2 regions of the Psychrobacillus sp. FSL H8-0487 genome follow, and region 1 is predicted to be linked to the other one. Evidence: a T-box and tRNA genes for the amino acid it is inferred to sense, from the RefSeq annotation. Region 1 holds a T-box; the other holds one or more tRNA genes.
What was found. The T-box of region 1 lies ahead of leuS (leucine--tRNA ligase). A T-box ahead of a tRNA ligase gene usually reads a tRNA of that ligase, here a tRNA-Leu.

Region 1 (11,826 bases):
TGGAGGGTTATATGTACTAATCGAAGCAATTTTCGGCATGAAGTGTCTCCTTTAAATTTATTCTCATTAAGCTTTAGGGACTTCACAAGCTATGTCATATTACATTTTCTTTTCTTAATAACTTGCCCTTGTTACTTCTATATATGCAACTATGTGCTATAGAGGGTCGCTAAAGAAAAGTATATTTTGAATCGCTTGGAAAGGATTATGTAAGCTCTCATATTATTAATATCATTATGTTTCCCTAAATATTCTAATAATAAACTGTAATATCTTATGTAGGAACAAGATTAGGATTTAGTTTTACATATAGTTTTTTTAAAAAGGATTATTACATGGGAAAAAAGAATATATATTCATAAGGGGTAGTATGCGGTTCATCTGGCATCTCTTTTAGCAGTTGGGAAGAAAAGGGCATAGCTTAAAATCAGCATTTTTGAAAACGGAGGGCATGATACATGTTAGAAAAAGAATTGCTCGATGAAAAAGACAATCGTAAGTATTTTGTATATATGACAAATCGAAGTCCACATTTTCCAATGTTCGAGGAGCAGTTAAAGAATATAGAGAATCGGATGTACGAAGAAATTGATATGGGTTACACAAATCTTTGGGTGATGAAACGTATCGGTATTTTAAAAGAACAAAAATGGACTTACTTTCCTGAAAATGACTTAGAAGTAATTGAAAACCCCGGGCATAATCAAGAAGAAAAGCATAATTATTATACATTTTTATTTTTAAAGATGGATGCAGATTCACCGTTTATTCTTTATTCTTCATTTGAAAAACTAATTAGTTTTAGCACACTCGAGGAAGCTGTGGAAAATGCTACTGAACTATTGAATAAGAAAAATTCTTACTATCCAAACCGTGTATTTTATGTGTTGTGTGGAAAATTACTCAAAAACTATACATGGCACTAATGATAAAAAGAGCTCATTTCATAACTGAATTTGAGCTCTTTTTATGGTTGTATTAGTCTATATAGACTTTTTCATCTTTTCAATTGCAATGATAAATGGTGGATTGTTTTGTTGGTTTAAGAATTGATAGCTTAATACATGAGCAAATGATTGAGGTAATTGTTGAACATAGCTCAGTAAAGCCTCTTTTTCTTCTTTACCTCCGGGGTGACCGTGATAAACGACTAGTACGATCATTCCACCAACTTTGAGAAGTTGAAGTAACGATTCAATTGCCTGTAATGTAGAATTACCCGTAGTAATAATTTCATGGTCACTTCCAGGTAAATAACCTAGATTGAATATGGCTGCTGAAACTTCTTGCTGGATATAAAGGTGTAGGTTTTCATGCCCATCTTGAATTAATGTCGCTAGCTCTAATTTATTTGCTTCTTCTAATCTGTCGCTAGTTGCTTGAATAGCTTCGGCCTGGACATCAAAAGCATAAACATGTCCATTTTCACCAACAAGCTCGGTTAAAAACAAGGTGTCGTGTCCATTCCCTGCAGTTGCATCTACTACAGTATCTCCTGGTTCAACCGTAGACATGAGCAATTGTTTCGCAAAAGGTAGTACTCTTTTTAGTTTCATTTTACTACACCACTTTTTTCATAATGTTTTCCTTGATAACTTTCTCGTGAAGCAAGTTCCGCATCTATCCCGTTTAATACATCCCATTTATTTACACTCCACATTGGTCCAATCATTAAGTCAATGGGACCATCTCCAGTTATACGCTGTACGACCATCTCAGGAGGCAAAACTTCTAGCTGATCAGCTACTAGCTGAAAATAGGGGTCACGCTCCATGAACTCTAACATTCCTTTTTCATACTGTTTAACCATTGGTGTTCCTTTTAACAGATGAAGTAAATGTATTTTTATCCCTTGAACATCGAGTTTGGCAACTTCTCTAGCGGTTTCCATCATCATGTCTCGGTTTTCTAAGGGTAGCCCGTTTATAATATGCGTACATATAGAAATTCCATGTTTTCTTAATTTATTAACTCCTTCTATATAAGTAGGGAAGTCGTGGGCACGGTTTACTAAATTAGCAGTTCGCTCGTGAACTGTCTGTAGTCCAAGCTCTATCCATAAAAATGTTCGTTTGTTGAGCTCAGCTAGGTATTCAACTACATCATCGGGTAGACAATCAGGTCTTGTCGCAATAGAAATCCCTATCACACCTTCTAAGGCCAATGCAGCTTCAAATTTTTCTTTTAAAACAGGGAGGGGGGCATGTGTATTCGTATAAGCTTGGAAATAAGCTATATATTTTCCGTTTTTCCATTTCTCATGCATGTTTGTTTTAATCTTTTCGAATTGCACTGGTATAGAATCTACTTTATCGCCAGCGAAATCTCCACTACCTGCGACACTACAAAAAGTACAGCCGCCAAAAGCGACAGTACCATCTCTATTTGGACAATCAAACCCCGCATCTAAAGCTATTTTGAAAATCTTCATGCCAAATCTATCTCTTAAATGTCGATTCCATGTATAATACCGTTTCCCATCTGAAGGGAATGGAAAGTTATTTTCATTCATATTCTTCACTCCTTAACAGGATTATTTTAACATGACTTTGAGAAGTTTGTTCTAATCTTCTTGAAGTGCTATTTGAAAAGGAATACAATATTCTGAGTGCAATAGAAATGGGGTGTTACAATTGCCAAAAGCAGTATGGTTTTTAATAATTGGAATGTTTATCAATACAATGGGAAATTCTTTTTTATGGCCATTACATACAATATATATGCATGAGCATTTAGGACAAACACTAACGATGGCAGGAATCGTGCTAATGATTAATGCTGGAACTGGAGTTATTGGTAACTTACTTGGTGGTTACTTATTTGACAGAATAGGTGGATATAAATCTATTATGTTCGGAATTATATTGTCAATGATTTCTCTTGTGCTTTTAACTTTTTGGCATGGATGGCCAGAATATATATGGTTTGTGGCAATTTTAGGTTTTAGTGGTGGTATTATTTTCCCTAGCATGTATGCGTTAGTAGGTAGTGTCTGGCCCGAAGGTGGTCGTAAGGCGTTTAATGCTATATACTTGTCCCAAAATTTAGGAGTGGCTCTTGGTCCAGCCGTGGCAGGATTGGTTGCAGATCATAATATTAATAATATTTTTCTAGCAAATTTATTGACTTATGTATTATTTTTAGTGGTTGCAGGCGTCTATTACCGCAAAATGGGACTTGCACCAAATATTAATGCTTCTGTACTGAAAAGTTCTAAAAAAATCAAACAAAAAGCACCGTTTTATGCGTTGTTAATTGTCACTATCGGTTATATGTTTACATGGGTAGCTTATGTACAATGGACTTCTACCATTTCTACTCATGTGTTGGATTTAGGTATAACATTAAAACAATATAGTTTACTATGGACTATAAATGGCGGACTCATATTGGCAGCTCAGCCACTTATAAAGCCAATCATAAATAGATTGGAGCATAAGATAAAAACACAAATGATTCTTGGCATAGCTATATTTATGGCGTCATTTGTTGTTGTTTCTTATGCGGAAGATTATACAATGTTTATCGTTGCAATGGTGATCCTGACACTCGGGGAGGTATTTATCTGGCCAGCTGTACCAACATTGGCTGGACAGTTAGCACCGAAAGGGAGAGAAGGATTTTATCAAGGTATAGTGAATAGCATGGCTACTATTGGAAGAATGATTGGTCCGTTAGCTGGAGGTATTTTAGTAGATGTATATGGTATTCAAGCCATGTTCTTTGTTTTCACTTTGCTAATAGGGTTAGCAATAATTCCTACGCTTTTATATGATCGACCACTGAAGAAAGCAGAGCTGGAGAAGGAAGTGATTTAGTTTGGATAATTTTCAACAACATTTACCAACTTCTGTACTTGCCGAAATTTTAGAAAATGCATTTCAATGGTTTGTTGTAGTAGATGCAGATTCGAAAATTCTATATATCAACGAAGATTATTGCCGCTTTCTTGAAGTAACGAGAGAGGAAGCGATAGGTAAACCAGTAGCTGATATTATTGAAAATACGAAAATGCATGAAGTTATAAAGTCTGGTGTTCCAGACAATGCATCTCCACATTATATTAAAGGAACGTATATGCTAGCGAATCGAGTTCCTCTTTTTGTAGACGGAAAGATTGTTGGGGCTTTTGGAAGTGTAATTTTCAGAGATATGTCCGATTGGAAAAGACTAAGTTCTCATGTTCGTACCACAATGGAAAGAATGCAGTTAAATATAGAAGACAATAGTTATACCGAGTACAGATTGGAAGACATAAAAGGAAGTTCACCAGCTATCCGGAAGATTAAAGAAACGACTGGAATAATAGCACCTAGTGATCTTCCAGTCTTAATTGAAGGGGAGAGTGGAACTGGAAAAGATATGTTTGCACATAGCATACATCAGCTTTCTGAACGCTCGGACTTTCCTTTTGTTAAAGTGAATTGTGCAGAAGTTCCGGTTGAGTTATTGGAAAGGGAACTATTTGGTGTATATAATCCACTTACTGAAACTGTCCAAAATGGAAGAGTTAAACAAGCAGATAAAGGGACTCTATATATAGATGAAATTAGTGCACTTCCGCTGACACTTCAAGCAAAGTTATTAAGAGCAATGCAAGAAGAGGAAATTACTCCACTGAATTCGGAGCAGAGTGAAAAAGTAAATATTCGAATAGTTGCTTCGTCCAACATTTCCCTTTCTCAACTAATTGAGGAAAAGAAATTTAGGGAGGATTTATATTATCGTTTGCAAGCAATTACATTGAAAATTCCACCTTTAAGAGAAAGAATGGAAGATTTTGTTGATTTACTGAATTTCTTTTTACAAAAGTTCATGCTTCACGCAGGGCGAAGACATATCACACTCGCAACAAAAACTCGGGAATTACTTCAATCCTATCATTGGCCAGGTAATGTAAGGGAATTACAAAATATTTTACAGGCTGCTGTTTACTTAGCAGAAAAAGATACTATTATGCCTTCCGCTCTGCCTTCCCAGATTAAGTTAAGTAATGTACCTTCTTTTCAAACTACGGGGACGCTTGAGGATATATTAGCAGAAGTAGAAAAGAAAGTACTTCAATCTTACTTAGAGGAAGAATCTGATAAAAGACAAATTGCCAAACAACTTGGACTCAGTAGATCAACACTTTACGAGAAGATAAAAAAACACAACTTATGACCTAAATCCGTTTTTCTGGACACGTATCCAGAAAAACGGATTTTTATTTTATTTCTATATACCTCTTGATACCAAGTTTGATTAAATTTATATCCGAAAATTCGGATTTTGAGGATATTTACAGTTAACATTTCTGTCACATTTTGTATTGATAGAAAATTATGGTTGTGCTTTAATGACTTATGAAAGCGCTTTTAAAATTTTGTATTCAAAAGTTAACCAAGGAAGAAATCTATTCACTGCAGAGTTTAGATTTTGGATATTAGCAAAGAAAATTGGTTGTAAATGAATTTACGATTAGGATGATCGCGCACTTAATTTTTTCTTACTTGAGTTTGTTATTTATTTCAATCACTTTTATACACGGATGCTACAAATACAACTTATTATTCTTAAATAATTGGGGGAAATGTAAATGGAAATATTGAGTATGGTCGGTCTTATAGGAGGTTTAGCCTTACTGATAGTGTTGACTATGAAAGGCGTTAATATTTTAATAGCTGGTCCTATTTCTGCACTATTGGTAGCTGTGACAAGTGGAATGCCTTTATTTTCCCAGCTTGCTGGTAAAGATGAGGCTGATTATGTTACGAGTTATATGTCAGGTTTTACTGGTTTTATCGCTTCGTGGTATTTGATGTTCTTACTTGGAGCGGTTTTCGGAAAGGTCATGGAGGATAGTGGTGCGGCAGATTCCGTATCCAAGTGGATTGTTGGTAAGTTGGGGATGAAGTATGCAGTACTAGCTATTGTCCTAGCTTGTGCGGTATTAACATTTGGAGGAGTAAGTCTTTTCGTAGTTGCTTTTTCTGTCTATCCAATGGCTATTTCTTTGTTTAAACAAGCAGATTTACCGCGTCGTTTTATACCAGCAACATTAGCCTTAGGATCTGTCACGTTTACGATGACATCTGCGGCTTCACCTGAAATTCAAAACTGGATCCCAATTCAATATTTAGGGACTGATGCATATGCGGGTTGGGAAGTAAGTATAATTGTCGCTTTGTTTATGGCCACTTTTGGATACTGGTGGTTGAAACGTATTATTCAAAAGGCTGTTAATAAAGGAGAACGTTTTATAGATCGTGAAACAGATCCAACATTTGATACTAATAGAAATCTGCCAAATCCGTTTTTAGCAATGATTCCATTACTAGTAGTACTAATAATCTCATATATTTTCCATGATAAACTTGCGCAGTCGGCTTTAATAATTGCATTACTTGGTGGTGTAATTGCCACTTATATTGTTGGACGAAAATATTCTAAAAATTTCTGGGAAGCATTTTCAGCAGGTACAGTCGGTGCGATTATAGCAATCGGAAATACTGCCGCAGTAGTGGGTTTCGGCGGAGTTGCTAAAAACGTACCTGCATTTACAACGGCAGTAGAGGCAATGACAAATATTCCTGGTTCACCTCTAATTGGTGCTGCTATTGCGGTATCGGTAATTGCTGGTATGACGGGTTCTTCATCGGGTGGTCAGACAATTGCATTGCCATTGTTAGCCCCGCATTATCTAGATATGGGAGTAAATGCTGAGGCATTACACAGGGTCGTAGCCATTTCTTCGGGTGCCCTTGATTCATTGCCGCATAATGGCTATGTCGTCACTACTATTCAATCAATCTGTGGTGAAAAACATAGTGCAGCTTATTGGCCAGTTGCTGCGACCACTGTAGTTGTACCAACACTTGGTGTAATAATTGCGATTATTCTCTTCTCGTTTGGATTAGGGATTTAAAATTACTGAAAATTACTATACGACATATTTCTGGAGGTTATAAAATGGTAAAAGATAGAGTGCTCCTTATTACGGGAGCAGCAGGGGGCATTGGGTTGGAGATTGCTCATGAATTTTATAAGGCTGGGGCGATTGTAGTACTAACAGATGTAAATGAAGAAAAAGTAAAAGAAGCCGCAAAACTTTTAGGGGATGATGTATTAGGTCTTAAATGCGATGTGACAAAGGAAGAAGATATTATTGACTCAATTAATGTCACTATAGAGAAGTATGGAAGTGTGGATATTCTTATTAATAACGCCGGTATGCAGCACGTTGCAATGTTGGAAGATTTTCCAACAGAACGCTTTGAACTATTGATAAAAATAATGCTGACTGCTCCGTTTATAGCAACTAAACACGTTCTTCCGCATATGCGGAAGAACGGATTCGGGAGAATTATCAATATGGCATCTATAAATGGTTTAGTCGGTTTTGCTGGGAAAGCAGCGTATAACTCAGCTAAACATGGTTTAATTGGACTTACGAAAGTTGCAGCTCTGGAAACAGCAGCGGATGGAATAACTGTCAATGCAGTTTGCCCAGGGTACGTGGATACGCCACTCGTTCGAAACCAATTCAAAGATTTAGCGAAAGTACGAAATGTTCCAGTGGAATCTGTATTGGAAGAAGTGTTATATCCTCTAGTTCCACAAAAACGATTGTTAGAAGTGAAGGAAGTTGCAGATCTTACTCTTTTTTTAGCGAGTGATTCCGCAAAAGGAATGACTGGGCAAGCAGTTGTTTTGGATGGTGGCTATACTAGTCAATAGGTATTCTATTTATATAAAAAATTTGGATTCAATTCTAGGTGCGATTCAGAATAATAATGCTTAGAATCTAGGTACAAGAATTTAGTTTGCTAAGTTGTCGAATATTTGAGAAAATAATAATGTATCAAGCTTAGATGAAAGGGGATTGGAGCATGAAACCTATTTACAATTCAGCTAAAGAGGCTGTTGCAGGGGTGCAAGATGGAATGACGCTGATGGTTGGAGGTTTTGGACTAGTTGGAATTCCAGAACAGCTAATACTGGCTTTAGTCGATAAAGGTGTGAAGGACTTAACGGTTATTTCGAACAATTGTGGCGTGGATGACTGGGGTCTAGGTCTGCTACTTAAAAATAAGCAAATAAAGAAAATGATAGGTTCATATGTTGGAGAAAACAAAGAGTTTGAAAGACAAGTAATCTCAGGTGAAATAGAAGTGGAATTGACTCCACAAGGAACTCTAGCGGAGAAAATTCGTGCTGGTGGGGCTGGAATTCCCGCTTTCTTTACTCCTGCTGGTGTAGGTACTACAGTCGCGGAAGGTAAAGAAGTGCGAGTTTATGATGGAAAAGAATATGTACTAGAAGAGGCACTTCGAGCGGATTATTCTTTCATACGTGCAGCTCAAGCAGATAAATTCGGAAATCTTATCTATAATATGACAGCGCAAAACTTTAATCCAATGATGGCTGCTGCTGGCAAAATTACCATTGCAGAGGTAGAAGAAATTGTAGAAACAGGAGATTTAAATCCTGCTCAAATACATACACCAAGCATTTATGTTCAAGGTCTATTCCAAGCGGAACAAGAAAAAAGAATCGAACGTTTAACGACACGTTCTTAAGGAGGAGTTTCGATTGAATTCACGTGAAAAAATTGCAAGAAGAGCAGAAAAAGAAATTGAAAATGGAAACTACGTAAACTTAGGAATTGGAATTCCGACTTTAGTTGCGAATTTCATCTCTCCCGATAAAACGGTCGTTTTACAATCGGAAAATGGCTTACTTGGTATTGGACCGTACCCAACCGAGCAAGAAGTTAACCCTGACCTTATCAATGCAGGTAAGGAAACAGTAACGACTATTCCAGGCTCGGCTTTTTTCAATAGTGCAGAGTCATTCGCGATGATTCGCGGAGGACATGTCGACGTGGCTATTTTAGGTGCGATGGAAGTATCCGAAAAAGGTGACCTCGCTAACTGGATGATCCCAGGCAAGATGATTAAAGGCATGGGAGGGGCAATGGATCTCGTGCACGGTGCAAAGAAAATTATCGTCATTATGGATCATTGTGCTAAAGACGGTTCTGCTAAAATTAAAAAACAATGTGAATTACCTTTAACAGGCAAGGCAGTTGTGAATAAAATAATAACAGAACGGGCAATGATAGAAGTAACAGAAAATGGACTTGAATTGAAAGAGGTATTCGAGGGTTACTCTGTTCAGGATATTATAGATGCTACAAAAGCGGAACTTATAATTAATAACGTAAGGGAAAATGTCTCTATTTAACATCAGCTTGTATTTTAAAGTGGAATCCATTATTATTAAAACTAATAGAAGTCGACTGTGAAAAGGATTAGTAAATAAATCTCGTATCTTTAGAGAGCTAACGGATGGTGTAAGTTAGCGTTACGAATTATTGAACTCGCCTTTGAGTCTGTATAAGTGAACTGATAGTAGCTTGTACCGTTTTCCGCGTTAAGGAATCAAGTTGAGTGAAGTTTTCACTAATTTGGGTGGTACCGCGTGAGTATATCTCTCGTCCCTTAGTTTTTTAAGGGGCGAGTTTTTTTATGTCTAGCTTTAGAGTCTAACCTCTTGGGGCAAATGTGAAATAGCTGATGTGGCTGAGGTGCTTCTTCCTAGGTCCGCACGATGCGGGTTATGTCTGCTATGCCACAGGATGTGGCGCACTTTACAGATCTATCCTAAACACATTTGCCTGTCGAGGCAGAAATAGGCGCTTCCGCTTTTCATACATTGGAGGAGGAAAAATTTATGAGCTTTAATCATGAAGCAATCGAAAAAAAATGGCAAAAGTATTGGCAAGAAAACAAAACGTATAAGATGACAGATGATCCGTCTAAACCAAAATTCTATGCATTGGATATGTTCCCTTATCCTTCAGGAGTAGGTCTACATGTAGGTCATCCACTTGGATATATCGCAACGGATATTCTAAGTTCGTTTAAACGTAAACAAGGTTATAACGTTCTTCATCCAATGGGGTGGGATGCTTTTGGACTTCCAGCGGAGCAATATGCAATTGATACTGGGAACGATCCTGCAGAGTTCACGGCAAAAAATATTGCTACTTTTAAACGTCAAATGACGGATTTAGGATTTTCTTTTGACTGGGACAGAGAGGTAAATACGACAGATCCTTCGTATTACAAATGGACTCAATGGATTTTCATCCAGCTGTACAAAAAAGGCCTAGCATATGTAGATGAAGTGCCGGTAAACTGGTGTCCAGCATTAGGAACTGTTTTAGCTAATGAAGAAGTAATTGACGGTGTGTCAGAGCGTGGAGGGCATCCAGTAGAACGTCGTCCGATGCGACAATGGGTACTTCGTATAACTGCTTATGCAGACAGACTTTTAGAAGATTTAGATGATCTTGACTGGCCAGACAGCTTAAAAGAAATGCAACGTAATTGGATAGGACGTTCAGAGGGTGCGGAGCTTACTTTTGAAGTGGCAGGCACGAAAGAATCCTTCCGTGCATTTACAACACGTCCGGATACAATTTTTGGTGCAACCTATGCAGTATTAGCGCCTGAGCATAAGCTTGTGGATGCTATAACTACTGAGGAACAAGCAGAAGCAGTGCTAGCTTATAAAGATCAAGTGAAATTAAAAAGTGACCTTGAACGTACAGATCTTGCAAAACATAAAACAGGTGTATTTACAGGTGCTTATGCCGTTAACCCAGTAAGTGGAGAGAAGATGCCAATATGGATTGCTGATTATGTATTAGCGACATACGGTACTGGTGCTATTATGGCAGTTCCTGCACATGATGAGCGTGACTACGAGTTCGCAAAACAATTTGATTTGCCAATCGTGGAAGTAGTTGCTGGTGGGGACATCTCACAAGAAGCTTACACTGCTGATGGCACACTTATTAACTCTGAGTTTTTAAATGGCTTAAACAAACAAGAAGCAATTGCCAAAGCGATTGAATGGTTTGAAACAAATGGTAAAGGTGAGAAGAAAATTACGTATCGTCTACGTGATTGGTTATTCAGTCGTCAACGTTATTGGGGCGAGCCGATTCCAATTATTCATTGGGAAGATGGCACTTCTACACCAGTAGAAGAGTCTGAATTACCGTTAATGCTTCCAGTTACTACAGATATTAAACCAAGTGGTACAGGTGAGTCGCCACTAGCTAATATTACGGAATGGGTTAATGTTGTGGATCCAGTAACCGGTAAAAAAGGCCGTCGTGAAACGAATACTATGCCTCAGTGGGCAGGTAGCTGCTGGTATTACCTACGTTATATCGATCCAAACAATGACGAGGCACTTGTCGATCCAGAACTAGTGAAACGCTGGCTTCCAGTGGACATTTATGTAGGTGGAGCAGAGCATGCAGTACTTCATTTATTGTACGCACGTTTCTGGCATAAATTCCTTTATGATATTGGTGTAGTTACTACGAAAGAGCCATTCCAAAAGTTATTTAACCAAGGGATGATTCTTGGAGAAGGTAACGAGAAAATGTCTAAATCTAAAGGGAATGTAGTTAACCCTGATGATATCGTGAAAAGTCATGGAGCCGATTCACTTCGTCTTTATGAAATGTTCATGGGGCCACTAGACTCCTCGAAACCATGGTCTACAAATGGTTTAGATGGATCAAGAAGATTCCTAGATCGTATATGGCGTCTATTGGTCGATGAAGACGGTAAGTTGAGTGCTAAAGTTACGGATACTTCTTCTGATAATATGGAAAAAGCATATCATCAAACAGTTAAAAAAGTAACGGAAGACTTTGAAGCAATGCATTACAATACCGCTATTTCACAAATGATGGTATTTATCAATGAAGGATATAAAGCGGAGCAAATTTCAAAAGAATATGTTGAAGGATTTGTGAAG
Region 2 (11,826 bases), 750 kb from region 1:
CAAAACTGGATAAACGACATTGTTACGTTAAACAAAATTTGGTTAAGTCCTCGATCGATTAGTATTCGTCAGCTGCACGTGTCGCCACGCTTCCACCCCGAACCTATCTACCTCATCGTCTTTGAGGGATCTTACTTACTTGCGTAATGGGAAATCTCATCTTGAGGGGGGCTTCGTGCTTAGATGCTTTCAGCACTTATCCCGTCCACACATAGCTACCCAGCGATGCTCTTGGCAGAACAACTGGTACACCAGCGGTGTGTCCATCCCGGTCCTCTCGTACTAAGGACAGCTCCTCTCAAATTTCCTACGCCCACGACGGATAGGGACCGAACTGTCTCACGACGTTCTGAACCCAGCTCGCGTACCGCTTTAATGGGCGAACAGCCCAACCCTTGGGACCGACTACAGCCCCAGGATGCGATGAGCCGACATCGAGGTGCCAAACCTCCCCGTCGATGTGGACTCTTGGGGGAGATAAGCCTGTTATCCCCGGGGTAGCTTTTATCCGTTGAGCGATGGCCCTTCCATGCGGAACCACCGGATCACTAAGCCCGTCTTTCGACCCTGCTCGACTTGTAGGTCTCGCAGTCAAGCTCCCTTCTGCCTTTACACTCTTCGAATGATTTCCAACCATTCTGAGGGAACCTTTGGGCGCCTCCGTTACACTTTAGGAGGCGACCGCCCCAGTCAAACTACCCGCCTGACACTGTCTCCTACCCGGGTTACGGGTATGGGTTAGAATTTCAATACAACCAGGGCAGTATCCCACCGACGCCTCCTCCGAAGCTGGCGCTCCGGGCTCTAAGGCTCCTGCCTATCCTGTACAAGTTGCACCAAAATTCAATATCAAGCTATAGTAAAGCTCCACGGGGTCTTTCCGTCCTGTCGCGGGTAACCTGCATCTTCACAGGTACTATAATTTCACCGAGTCTCTCGTTGAGACAGTGCCCAGATCGTTACGCCTTTCGTGCGGGTCGGAACTTACCCGACAAGGAATTTCGCTACCTTAGGACCGTTATAGTTACGGCCGCCGTTTACTGGGGCTTCAATTCGCACCTTCGCTTGCGCTAAGCACTCCTCTTAACCTTCCAGCACCGGGCAGGCGTCAGCCCATATACTTCACCTTACGGTTTTGCATAGACCTGTGTTTTTGCTAAACAGTCGCCTGGGCCTATTCACTGCGGCTCTTCTAGGCTATGAACCCAAAAGAGCACCCCTTCTCCCGAAGTTACGGGGTCATTTTGCCGAGTTCCTTAACGAGAGTTCTCTCGCTCACCTTAGGATTCTCTCCTCGACTACCTGTGTCGGTTTGCGGTACGGGCACCTTTCACCTCGCTAGAGGCTTTTCTTGGCAGTGTGAAATCAGGAACTCTAGACATACGTCCTCGCCATCACAGCTCAATGTTATAGAATGCGGATTTGCCTACATTCACACCTTACTGCTTGGACATGCATAACCAACAGCATGCTTACCCTATCCTTCTGCGTCCCCCCATTACTCAAACGGTGGTTTGGTGGTACAGGAATATCAACCTGTTATCCATCGCCTACGCCTATCGGCCTCGGCTTAGGTCCCGACTAACCCTGAGCGGACGAGCCTTCCTCAGGAAACCTTAGTCATACGGTGGACGGGATTCTCACCCGTCTTTCGCTACTCATACCGGCATTCTCACTTCTAAGCGCTCCACCAGTCCTTCCGGTCTGACTTCAACGCCCTTAGAACGCTCTCCTACCACTGATACCAAAGGTATCAATCCACAGCTTCGGTGATTTGTTTAGCCCCGATACATTTTCGGCGCAGCGTCACTCGACCAGTGAGCTATTACGCACTCTTTAAATGATGGCTGCTTCTAAGCCAACATCCTGGTTGTCTAAGCAACGCCACATCCTTTTCCACTTAACAAATACTTTGGGACCTTAGCTGGTGGTCTGGGCTGTTTCCCTCTTGACTACGGATCTTATCACTCGCAGTCTGACTCCCAAACATAAATCATTGGCATTCGGAGTTTGTCTGAATTCGGTAACCCGGGATGGGCCCCTAGTCCAAACAGTGCTCTACCTCCAAGATTCTAACGTTTGAGGCTAGCCCTAAAGCTATTTCGGAGAGAACCAGCTATCTCCAGGTTCGATTGGAATTTCTCCGCTACCCACACCTCATCCCCGCACTTTTCAACGTGCGTGGGTTCGGACCTCCAGTAAGTGTTACCTTACCTTCATCCTGGACATGGGTAGATCACCTGGTTTCGGGTCTACGACCACATACTCATTCGCCCTATTCAGACTCGCTTTCGCTGCGGCTCCGTCTTCTCGACTTAACCTTGCATGGGATCGTAACTCGCCGGTTCATTCTACAAAAGGCACGCTATCACCCATTAACGGGCTCTAACTACTTGTAGGCACACGGTTTCAGGATCTATTTCACTCCCCTTCCGGGGTGCTTTTCACCTTTCCCTCACGGTACTGGTTCACTATCGGTCACTAGGTAGTATTTAGCCTTGGGAGATGGTCCTCCCAGATTCCGACGGAATTTCACGTGTTCCGCCGTACTCAGGATACACTCAAGAGAGAATGAATTTTAGACTACGGGGCTTTTACCCTATCCTGCGGACCTTTCCAGATCGCTTCGTCTAACTCATTCCTTTGTAACTCTATGTAGAGTGTCCTACAACCCCAAAAGGCAAGCCTTTTGGTTTGGGCTATTCCCGTTTCGCTCGCCGCTACTCAGGGAATCGAATTTTCTTTCTCTTCCTCCAGGTACTTAGATGTTTCAGTTCCCTGGGTGTGTCTCAGATGCGCTATGTATTCACGCAAATGTACTGCTCCATTACGAACAGTGGGTTTCCCCATTCGGAAATCTCCGGATCAAAGCTCACTTACAGCTCCCCGAAGCATATCGGTGTTAGTGCCGTCCTTCGTCGACTCCTAGTGCCAAGGCATTCACCGTGCGCCCTTATTAACTTAACCTAAAAGTTAAAAAGTCTTACACGTCGTGATTACGTAAATAATCACAACAGAATTTCTTGTTGTTTATTGTTTCAATGTCGTTTTATCCAGTTTTCAAAGAACAAGAGTTGAATCTTCATATAAAATGAACATTCAAAACTGAACTGCAAAACGTTAAGATACGAATAAAGATTCGTATTCCGATATTATCCTTAGAAAGGAGGTGATCCAGCCGCACCTTCCGATACGGCTACCTTGTTACGACTTCACCCCAATCATCTGTCCCACCTTCGGCGGCTGGCTCCCGTAAGGGTTACCCCACCGACTTCGGGTGTTACAAACTCTCGTGGTGTGACGGGCGGTGTGTACAAGGCCCGGGAACGTATTCACCGTGGCATGCTGATCCACGATTACTAGCGATTCCGGCTTCATGTAGGCGAGTTGCAGCCTACAATCCGAACTGAGAACGGTTTTATGGGATTTGCTCACCCTCGCGGGGTTGCGACCCTCTGTACCGTCCATTGTAGCACGTGTGTAGCCCAGGTCATAAGGGGCATGATGATTTGACGTCATCCCCACCTTCCTCCGGTTTATCACCGGCAGTCACCTTAGAGTGCCCAACTGAATGCTGGCAACTAAGATCAAGGGTTGCGCTCGTTGCGGGACTTAACCCAACATCTCACGACACGAGCTGACGACAACCATGCACCACCTGTCACCGCTGTCCCCGAAGGGAAAAGCCTATCTCTAGGCCGGTCAGCGGGATGTCAAGACCTGGTAAGGTTCTTCGCGTTGCTTCGAATTAAACCACATGCTCCACCGCTTGTGCGGGCCCCCGTCAATTCCTTTGAGTTTCAGTCTTGCGACCGTACTCCCCAGGCGGAGTGCTTAATGCGTTAGCTGCAGCACTAAGGGGCGGAAACCCCCTAACACTTAGCACTCATCGTTTACGGCGTGGACTACCAGGGTATCTAATCCTGTTTGCTCCCCACGCTTTCGCGCCTCAGCGTCAGTTACAGACCAGAAAGCCGCCTTCGCCACTGGTGTTCCTCCAAATCTCTACGCATTTCACCGCTACACTTGGAATTCCGCTTTCCTCTTCTGTACTCAAGTCCCCCAGTTTCCAATGACCTTCCACGGTTGAGCCGTGGGATTTCACATCAGACTTAAAGGACCGCCTGCGCGCGCTTTACGCCCAATAATTCCGGACAACGCTTGCCACCTACGTATTACCGCGGCTGCTGGCACGTAGTTAGCCGTGGCTTTCTAATGAGGTACCGTCAAGGTACGAGCAGTTACTCTCGTACTTGTTCTTCCCTCACAACAGAGTTTTACGATCCGAAAACCTTCTTCACTCACGCGGCATTGCTCCATCAGACTTTCGTCCATTGTGGAAGATTCCCTACTGCTGCCTCCCGTAGGAGTCTGGGCCGTGTCTCAGTCCCAGTGTGGCCGATCACCCTCTCAGGTCGGCTACGCATCGTCGCCTTGGTGAGCCGTTACCTCACCAACTAGCTAATGCGCCGCGGGCCCATCCTGTAGTGACAGCCGAAACCGTCTTTTAACATCTCCCCATGAGAGGAAATGGATTATTCGGTATTAGCCCCGGTTTCCCGGAGTTATCCCAATCTACAGGGCAGGTTGCCCACGTGTTACTCACCCGTCCGCCGCTAAATCAGAAGAAGCAAGCTTCTTCGTCATTCGCTCGACTTGCATGTATTAGGCATGCCGCCAGCGTTCGTCCTGAGCCAGGATCAAACTCTCCATAATAGAGAACTTAAAAAGCTCAATTTGTTTTGCTGGCATCATCATTAAATGATGTCAAAAATTGATTTGCTATCATACTAACTAAGTTAGTTGAAAGCTATGTTTCTTAACGTTTTGCATGTTCAGTTTTCAATGTTCAATATTCAATGATATTAAATAATGGAGCGGGTGAAGAGAATCGAACTCTCATCATCAGCTTGGAAGGCTGAGGTTTTACCACTAAACTACACCCGCATTAATTTTTGTTAAATTGTTATGTGACTGGTGCGGCCGAGAGGACTTGAACCTCCACGGGGTTATCCCCCACTAGGCCCTCAACCTAGCGCGTCTGCCGTTCCGCCACGACCGCTTAGTACTTAACAGAACAAGGTTGATTATACTCTCGAACACCTTAAATGTCAACAACAATTTGATGAGCCATGTAGGATTCGAACCTACGACCCTCTGATTAAAAGTCAGATGCTCTACCAACTGAGCTAATGGCTCAAAAATGGCTGGGGTACCTGGATTCGAACCAGGGCATGATGGAATCAAAATCCATTGCCTTACCGCTTGGCTATACCCCAACATGGCGGTCCCGACCGGGATCGAACCGGCGATCTCCTGCGTGACAGGCAGGCATGTTAACCGCTACACCACGGGACCGTTGAAAATACAAAGTAATAAATATAAATGGTAATGACCCCTACGGGATTCGAACCCGTGTTACCGCCGTGAAAGGGCGGTGTCTTAACCGCTTGACCAAGGGGCCATAATGGCTCCGAAGGTAGGACTCGAACCTACGACCGATCGATTAACAGTCGATTGCTCTACCACTGAGCTACTTCGGAATAACTTTTGTCGTTTTGTTTTACTCGACTTTTTCTATTATAGAGAGGGTTTTGCAAAACGTCAACTACTTTTTGATAATTTATTTAAGATTTTCAAAAGAAACTAACATTAGGTCTCCAAAACACTTGCCACAACGGTATTTCCTAGTATTTAAACGAATTTTCCGATTATATGAAAGAGAGCATTTTACGCATTTATACGTATATCTCTTTTTACTTTTCCGGACATTTCTCTCCACTAAAGTAGAACAAAATCTAGGTGAGTTTGTTATTTTAAGTAACTCCCTAAAGTCAGTATCTCTATGCTGATAGCCTTTTCCTTCTATATGTAAGTGATAATGACAAAGCTCGTGTTTGATCACGCCTAGCAATTCCTCCATTCCGTACTTTTCGAAAACTAGCGGATTCACTTCTATATTGTGCGATCTCAACATATACCTTCCACCAGTTGTTCTAAGTCTTTTGTTGAAATATGCTTTATGTTGAAATTGTTTCCCAAAGACTTCGTTTGATACATGACTTACTAGTTCGTGTAATTTTTCATCAGACATATTATCTCCCCCCTATTTAAAAAGAGGTTGTCCAGTGGCATATCTCCATTGGACAACTCTATTCGTTACACTTGTTGTTCAGGAGGAAGCATCGTTAATGCAATCCTTCCTTTGTTGGCATCAAACTGTTCTACCCAGACAGTAACTATATCTCCAAGGGAGACAACATCTAAAGGATGTTTGACAAAGCCTTTTTTTAGTTTAGAAATATGAACTAGGCCATCTTGTTTTACACCAATATCTACAAATGCACCGAAGTCTACTACATTTCTTACTGTTCCTTGTAACTCCATTCCTGTTTTTAAGTCCTCTAATTTGAGTACATCTTTTTTCAGAATTGGCTGCGGGAATGCTTCACGAGGGTCACGCGCTGGTTTGATCAATGTATCTACAATATCCTTTAATGTGATCTCCCCTATTTCTAACTCTCTACTTACTTCTTCAATAGAAATTTTCTTTAGTGCCTCTTCTGCTTCTTTTGTGCCTATTTGCGTCTTCTTAAGTCCTGCAATTTCCAGTACCTGCTCCGCTCCCTTATAACTTTCAGGGTGGATTCCTGTTGCATCAAACGGATTTTTTGCATCTGGTACGCGTAAAAACCCAACTGCTTGTTCATAAGTTTTGGCTCCAAGGCGTGGAATTTTCTTAAGTTGTGCTCGCGAAGTAAACCTCCCTTGCTCGTTTCTCATATTAACCACGTTTTCTGCAACTGTTTTTGACAGCCCTGAGACGTATTGTAAAAGGGAAGCAGATGCAGTATTTACATTTACTCCTACTTGGTTAACCGCAGTTTCTACTATAAAGGATAAGGAATCGGATAATTTCTTTTGCGAAACGTCATGTTGGTATTGTCCTACTCCTACTGCTTTTGGATCTATCTTCACTAATTCCGCCAAAGGATCCTGCAATCTTCTAGCAATAGATACCGCACTTCTCTGCTCTACTTGTAAGTCAGGAAACTCATTACGCGCTGTTTCAGATGCTGAATACACACTGGCACCCGCTTCATTTACTATTACATACGCTACCTCGCCCTCTACCTCTTTCAAACAGTCCACAATGAATTGTTCTGTTTCGCGAGAAGCGGTACCATTTCCGATAGCTATTAAAGAAATAGGATAGTTTTTTAAGTAAGCAAGTACTTTTTTCTTGGAACCCTCCACATCCATTTTAGGCGCATGTGGATAAATAGCCGATACTTCTAGCAGTTTTCCTGTATCATCTACAACCGCTAATTTACACCCAGTACGATAAGCTGGATCGACACCTAGAATTACTTTTCCCTTTAATGGTTGTTGCAATAGTAGGTTCCTTAGGTTTTCGGAGAATATGTGAATAGCCTGAGCTTCTGCTTTTTCTGTAAGCTCTGCTCGAATCTCTCGTTCAACAGAAGGCTGAATTAGTCGTTTGTATGAGTCTTCTACCGCCAATTCAATTTGTTCCACTGCATCACTAGAGGATGGTTTAATCCAATGTGTTTTCATCACATTAGCTGCTTTCTCCATAGGAACTTGAAGAGCAACTTTTAAGATATCTTCTTTTTCCCCTCGGTTTACCGCTAATATACGATGAGGAACTATCTTTTTAACAGGTTCTTCGTACTCATAATACATTTCAAACACATTCTTTTCATCTAGCTCTGCCTTTTTGACCGATGTAATAATTTTACCGTCCGCACGGGTAATATTACGGATTTGCTCTCTTATTTTCGCGTCGTCAGCAAATTGCTCAGCTAAGATATCTCTAGCTCCAAGTAACGCATCCTCTACTGAAAGAACTTCTAGTTCTTCATTTAAATAGCCTTCTGCTATCTTAGAAATGGATTCTTTAGGGAAAGTCATGATGAGAGCCGCCAAAGGTTCTAATCCTTTTTCCTTTGCAATAGTAGCCTTTGTTCTACGTTTTTGCTTATATGGTCGATATAAATCTTCTAATCGTTGCAATACCGTCGCATTTTTAATAGAAACAGTTAACTCTTCGGTTAGTTTACCTTGCTCTTCAATTAAGCGAAGGATCTCTTCTTTTCTTTGTTCCAACTGCTGTATGTAATTATACCGATCTTCAACGGCTTTAATTTGGACTTCATCTAAAGAGCCTGTTTGTTCTTTTCTATATCGTGCTATAAAAGGAACCGTATTTCCCTCTTCTAGTAATTTTATAACTTGTTCAGCTTGTGATGATTTAACACCTGTATCTTTTGAAACAAGTTGGAGCATTTTCTTTATTTCCAATATGAACACGTCCTTTCTTTATAGTACTCAGTTTATCATATTTGTTACCTTCTAGAAAAAGCCAAACAAAAAAGCTTACCCTATATTAGAGTAAGCTTCCTACTATAAACGTTGAGTCGTCGCCATGTTCAATTTCTTTAAAAATCGTTTCATAGAGACATTCCGCATTCGAGGCATTTTTTATAGTGGATTTTGGACTTTTCATCACAACCCCGTCTGAGTGAAGCATGAACAAATCATTTTTTTCACAGGCATATGTTTGGGTATTAATCTTTTGCTTTCTGCCTGATAAGTAGCCCATAACGGGTAGAGGATAAATCATTTTATCGGTAGAGCGTTTATACATATAAAACTTCACATTACCAACACAGCTATAGGATATAGTTTGATGTTTATAATCTATTTTAACTATCGCTACTGCTGCACCTCTCTTACTAACCATTAACTCGTTGCAACGTAGTAGTAATTCATCTAATGTTTCTTCTTTATATTCCTCTAGAATCTTCGGGATAATATCTGCAGACTCTTTAGCCACAGGTCCATTTCCCAACCCATCTGCTATAGCACAAAGCATAAACTCATCTGTCTTTGTAATATAATAAGTATCTCCAGATTCTAGATTTCCACTTTTGGCCTCTTGGTATACAAACAAATCTACTTTGTCATCTGAAAAATTCATCATTTAACTACTTCACCTGACAATAAAATGGCCTCCTGTAATTTCTTTATAGCCTTTCGTTGAATCCTAGATACATGCATTTGGGATATACCTAGACGATCTCCTGTTTCTTTTTGACTAAGCTGCTCCATGTATGTAAGTTGAATGATTTCTTTCTCTCGATCTGATAATACATTTAGTGCATTAGCAACAAGTAAGCGTTGATCTGTTTTCTCGTATTCGCCATCTGCTTTACCAATAACATCAAATAACGTAATGGTACTACCGTCTGAGTCAGATTCAAGTGAATGATCCATAGATAATGCCTGATAACTTTTACCCATTTCCATGGCTTCAAGCACGTCTTCTACTTCTACACCTAGAAAATCAGCGATTTCCGGAATAATAGGAGAACGTTGGAATTCCACTGTTAGTGTTTCCACTGCTACTCGGATTCGTGGTCCAAGTTCTTTTATCCTTCTTGGAACATGTACAGCCCAAGTTTTATCTCTTAAAAAGCGTTTTATCTCTCCGATAATGGTAGGGATAGCAAAAGCTTCAAAGTTTTTTCCGAATGATGGATCATATCTTCGGATAGCTCCAAGAAGACCAAGCATGCCGACTTGGGCGATATCCTCATGATGCGATTTACCATTAGAATATTTTCGAGCAATGGATTCTACCAACCTAGTGTAATTCAGTACTAAGTTAGTTTGTGCCTCTTCACTTTCTGTCTCTTGATATTCTTTGATCCAACCCAATATTTTCTCTTTCGATTCTTTATTAGGAAGGGACGTGTTCGACATTTTCATCCACCTGCTCTACTCTGACATGTTTCGTCATAAATACAGTAACGCCTTCTTGGTGATGTACTTTAACCTCATCCATTAATGTCTCGATCAAATATAAACCAAGACCTCCTTCTCTCAAGTAAGATCCTTCCTCTAAATCATGATAAGGGCCGACTTTTGCTTTCGTTTCTTCAAAGTCAAAACTTTTACCATGATCCGCTACCATGATTTCTATTTTTTCATCGTATAATGCACAGCCAATAACCACTTCGCCTTCCTCATTATCCGCATATGCATGTTGGACTGCATTTGTAATCGCTTCACTTGCAGCTATTTTTAAGTCTTCGATATCATCATACGTAAATCCGATACGATTGGCCAAACCAGAAATTGTGAGGCGAGCAACGCTAACATATTGAGGCTTTGCAGGCACCCGAATTTCAACATAATCAAACGGTTTCATCTATTTTCACCTCTTCATCTCTAGCCTGTATATCCATAATTTCCACTAAACCAGTAATATCAAATAAGCGCTTCAATCTAGATGAAAGTCCCGTTAACTCCATATGACCATTTGCAGCTATGACGCTCTTATAAAAGCCCACAAAAACACCTAGTCCCGTACTATCCATATAGGAAACATCTTGTAAATTCAATTCAACATGTATATTATCCTGTAAGGTTACCTCTGCAAGTTTCTCTCTTAAAATCGGCGCTGTAAAAGCATCAATTTCTCCACCAATTAATCCTTTAATATGCAATTCAGCTATCGTTTGTAATTCAACTGAAATATTCATTTTTATTCCCCCGTTTTCGCTATATATAGTCTATTATCTATTGTCTATAGTCTCTATACCACAAAGCAGTTATTAATAAACCTCAAATTACTTCTTTTTGAAAATAACGAGTGTGAAATCATCTCGTTGTTCAAACTCCTGTAATTCCTCAAGCTTGTGAAACACATATTCCACCATATCTTGAGCAGATTGATCTCTTACGCTTTCAATAATATCCATCACGGTTTTTTGGTCAATGAATCCCTCTTTTGAACGGCATTCAGTTACACCATCAGTCATCATAACGACAAAATCGTCTTTTCCTAAAGAAATAGAGTGTTGTTCGTATTTAACATTGGGAATTACACCTAACAATAATCCCTTTGCTTGTAGTTCTGAAAAACTATTAGACTTAGCACAATAAAATAAAGGTGGCTCATGTCCTGCAGAGGCATATGTAAATACACTTGTAGAAGTATCATAAGTTCCATAAAACATGGAGATGAACATCGAATCACTTACACTTTTCTCAACAATTCGATTGATGACATCTAGTACAACAATGGGTTCGGTTTCTGCTCCATTTAAACTATCCATCCCATACTTAATCATGGACATGCATAGGGCAGCTGGAATCCCTTTACCGATTACATCTGCAACGGCAATACCTACTGTAGTATCATCATTTAGAAAATGCGTGTAATCCCCATTCATTTCTTTTGCAGGAACAGAGATCATCCCTATATCTAAACTGTTCATCTCTGGCACTTTAGTTTTCAACAACGTTTGTTGAACATTAGAAGCCAGCTCCATTTCCATTCTAAAGTTTTCCTGTTTTTTAATTAGGGTCTGGTGTTCTTTTAGTGCAAGTCCATATCTAATCATCACTTCTATTAATAAATCAAAAGAATGCCAAACATTATTTGGCAATTCAGGCATAAGCTCTTCTAAAGAAGCCTTATGTATACTTATAACTTCCTCTGGAGAAATATTCTTTTGGATAAGTTGTCTACTGAAGTTTTGACCTTCATACAAATTATGTTCTGTTTGTCTTTGTGTATATTGCTCTAAAATCTCTCTGTATTGTCTCTTAAATTCTTGAGGCATACTTTGAATTACCTCCTATCTTAATAACTTAGATGCACTAATAGTGGTACCTTCTCCTAGGACAGTTTCAATTTTGAAATCGTCCATTAGTCGCTTTACTCCTGGAAGGCCGGCACCTAAACCACCTGATGTCGTATATCCATCTTCCATGACTTTACGAACATCTGCA

Region 2: it has a tRNA-Leu gene. The T-box ahead of leuS (leucine--tRNA ligase) is inferred to sense a tRNA for this amino acid. The anticodon was not compared.

Annotation. Positions count from the first base shown of each region.
Region 1 is NZ_JBBOZA010000001.1:2,589,279-2,601,104, reverse strand. Features, by position in the region: gene MHI47_RS13220 (type III polyketide synthase) at 1-39, opposite strand, end outside; gene MHI47_RS13215 (hypothetical protein) at 459-926, shown strand; gene MHI47_RS13210 (class I SAM-dependent methyltransferase) at 984-1,556, opposite strand; gene MHI47_RS13205 (TIGR01212 family radical SAM protein) at 1,553-2,512, opposite strand; gene MHI47_RS13200 (MDR family MFS transporter) at 2,634-3,818, shown strand; gene MHI47_RS13195 (sigma-54 interaction domain-containing protein) at 3,820-5,163, shown strand; gene MHI47_RS13190 (GntP family permease) at 5,585-6,907, shown strand; gene MHI47_RS13185 (3-hydroxybutyrate dehydrogenase) at 6,952-7,719, shown strand; gene MHI47_RS13180 (CoA transferase subunit A) at 7,872-8,561, shown strand; gene MHI47_RS13175 (3-oxoacid CoA-transferase subunit B) at 8,575-9,228, shown strand; T-box leader at 9,277-9,489, shown strand; gene leuS (leucine--tRNA ligase) at 9,718-11,826, shown strand, end outside.
Region 2 is NZ_JBBOZA010000001.1:3,341,881-3,353,706, forward strand. Features, by position in the region: rRNA gene MHI47_RS17020 (23S ribosomal RNA) at 39-2,967, opposite strand; rRNA gene MHI47_RS17025 (16S ribosomal RNA) at 3,163-4,716, opposite strand; tRNA gene MHI47_RS17030 (tRNA-Gly) at 4,874-4,947, opposite strand; tRNA gene MHI47_RS17035 (tRNA-Leu) at 4,976-5,062, opposite strand; tRNA gene MHI47_RS17040 (tRNA-Lys) at 5,127-5,199, opposite strand; tRNA gene MHI47_RS17045 (tRNA-Gln) at 5,205-5,279, opposite strand; tRNA gene MHI47_RS17050 (tRNA-Asp) at 5,283-5,358, opposite strand; tRNA gene MHI47_RS17055 (tRNA-Glu) at 5,393-5,464, opposite strand; tRNA gene MHI47_RS17060 (tRNA-Asn) at 5,469-5,543, opposite strand; gene MHI47_RS17065 (SprT family protein) at 5,624-6,094, opposite strand; gene MHI47_RS17070 (Tex family protein) at 6,160-8,325, opposite strand; gene MHI47_RS17075 (PP2C family serine/threonine-protein phosphatase) at 8,411-9,007, opposite strand; gene sigB (RNA polymerase sigma factor SigB) at 9,004-9,789, opposite strand; gene rsbW (anti-sigma B factor RsbW) at 9,767-10,237, opposite strand; gene MHI47_RS17090 (anti-sigma factor antagonist) at 10,224-10,571, opposite strand; gene MHI47_RS17095 (PP2C family protein-serine/threonine phosphatase) at 10,659-11,657, opposite strand; gene MHI47_RS17100 (anti-sigma regulatory factor) at 11,673-11,826, opposite strand, start outside.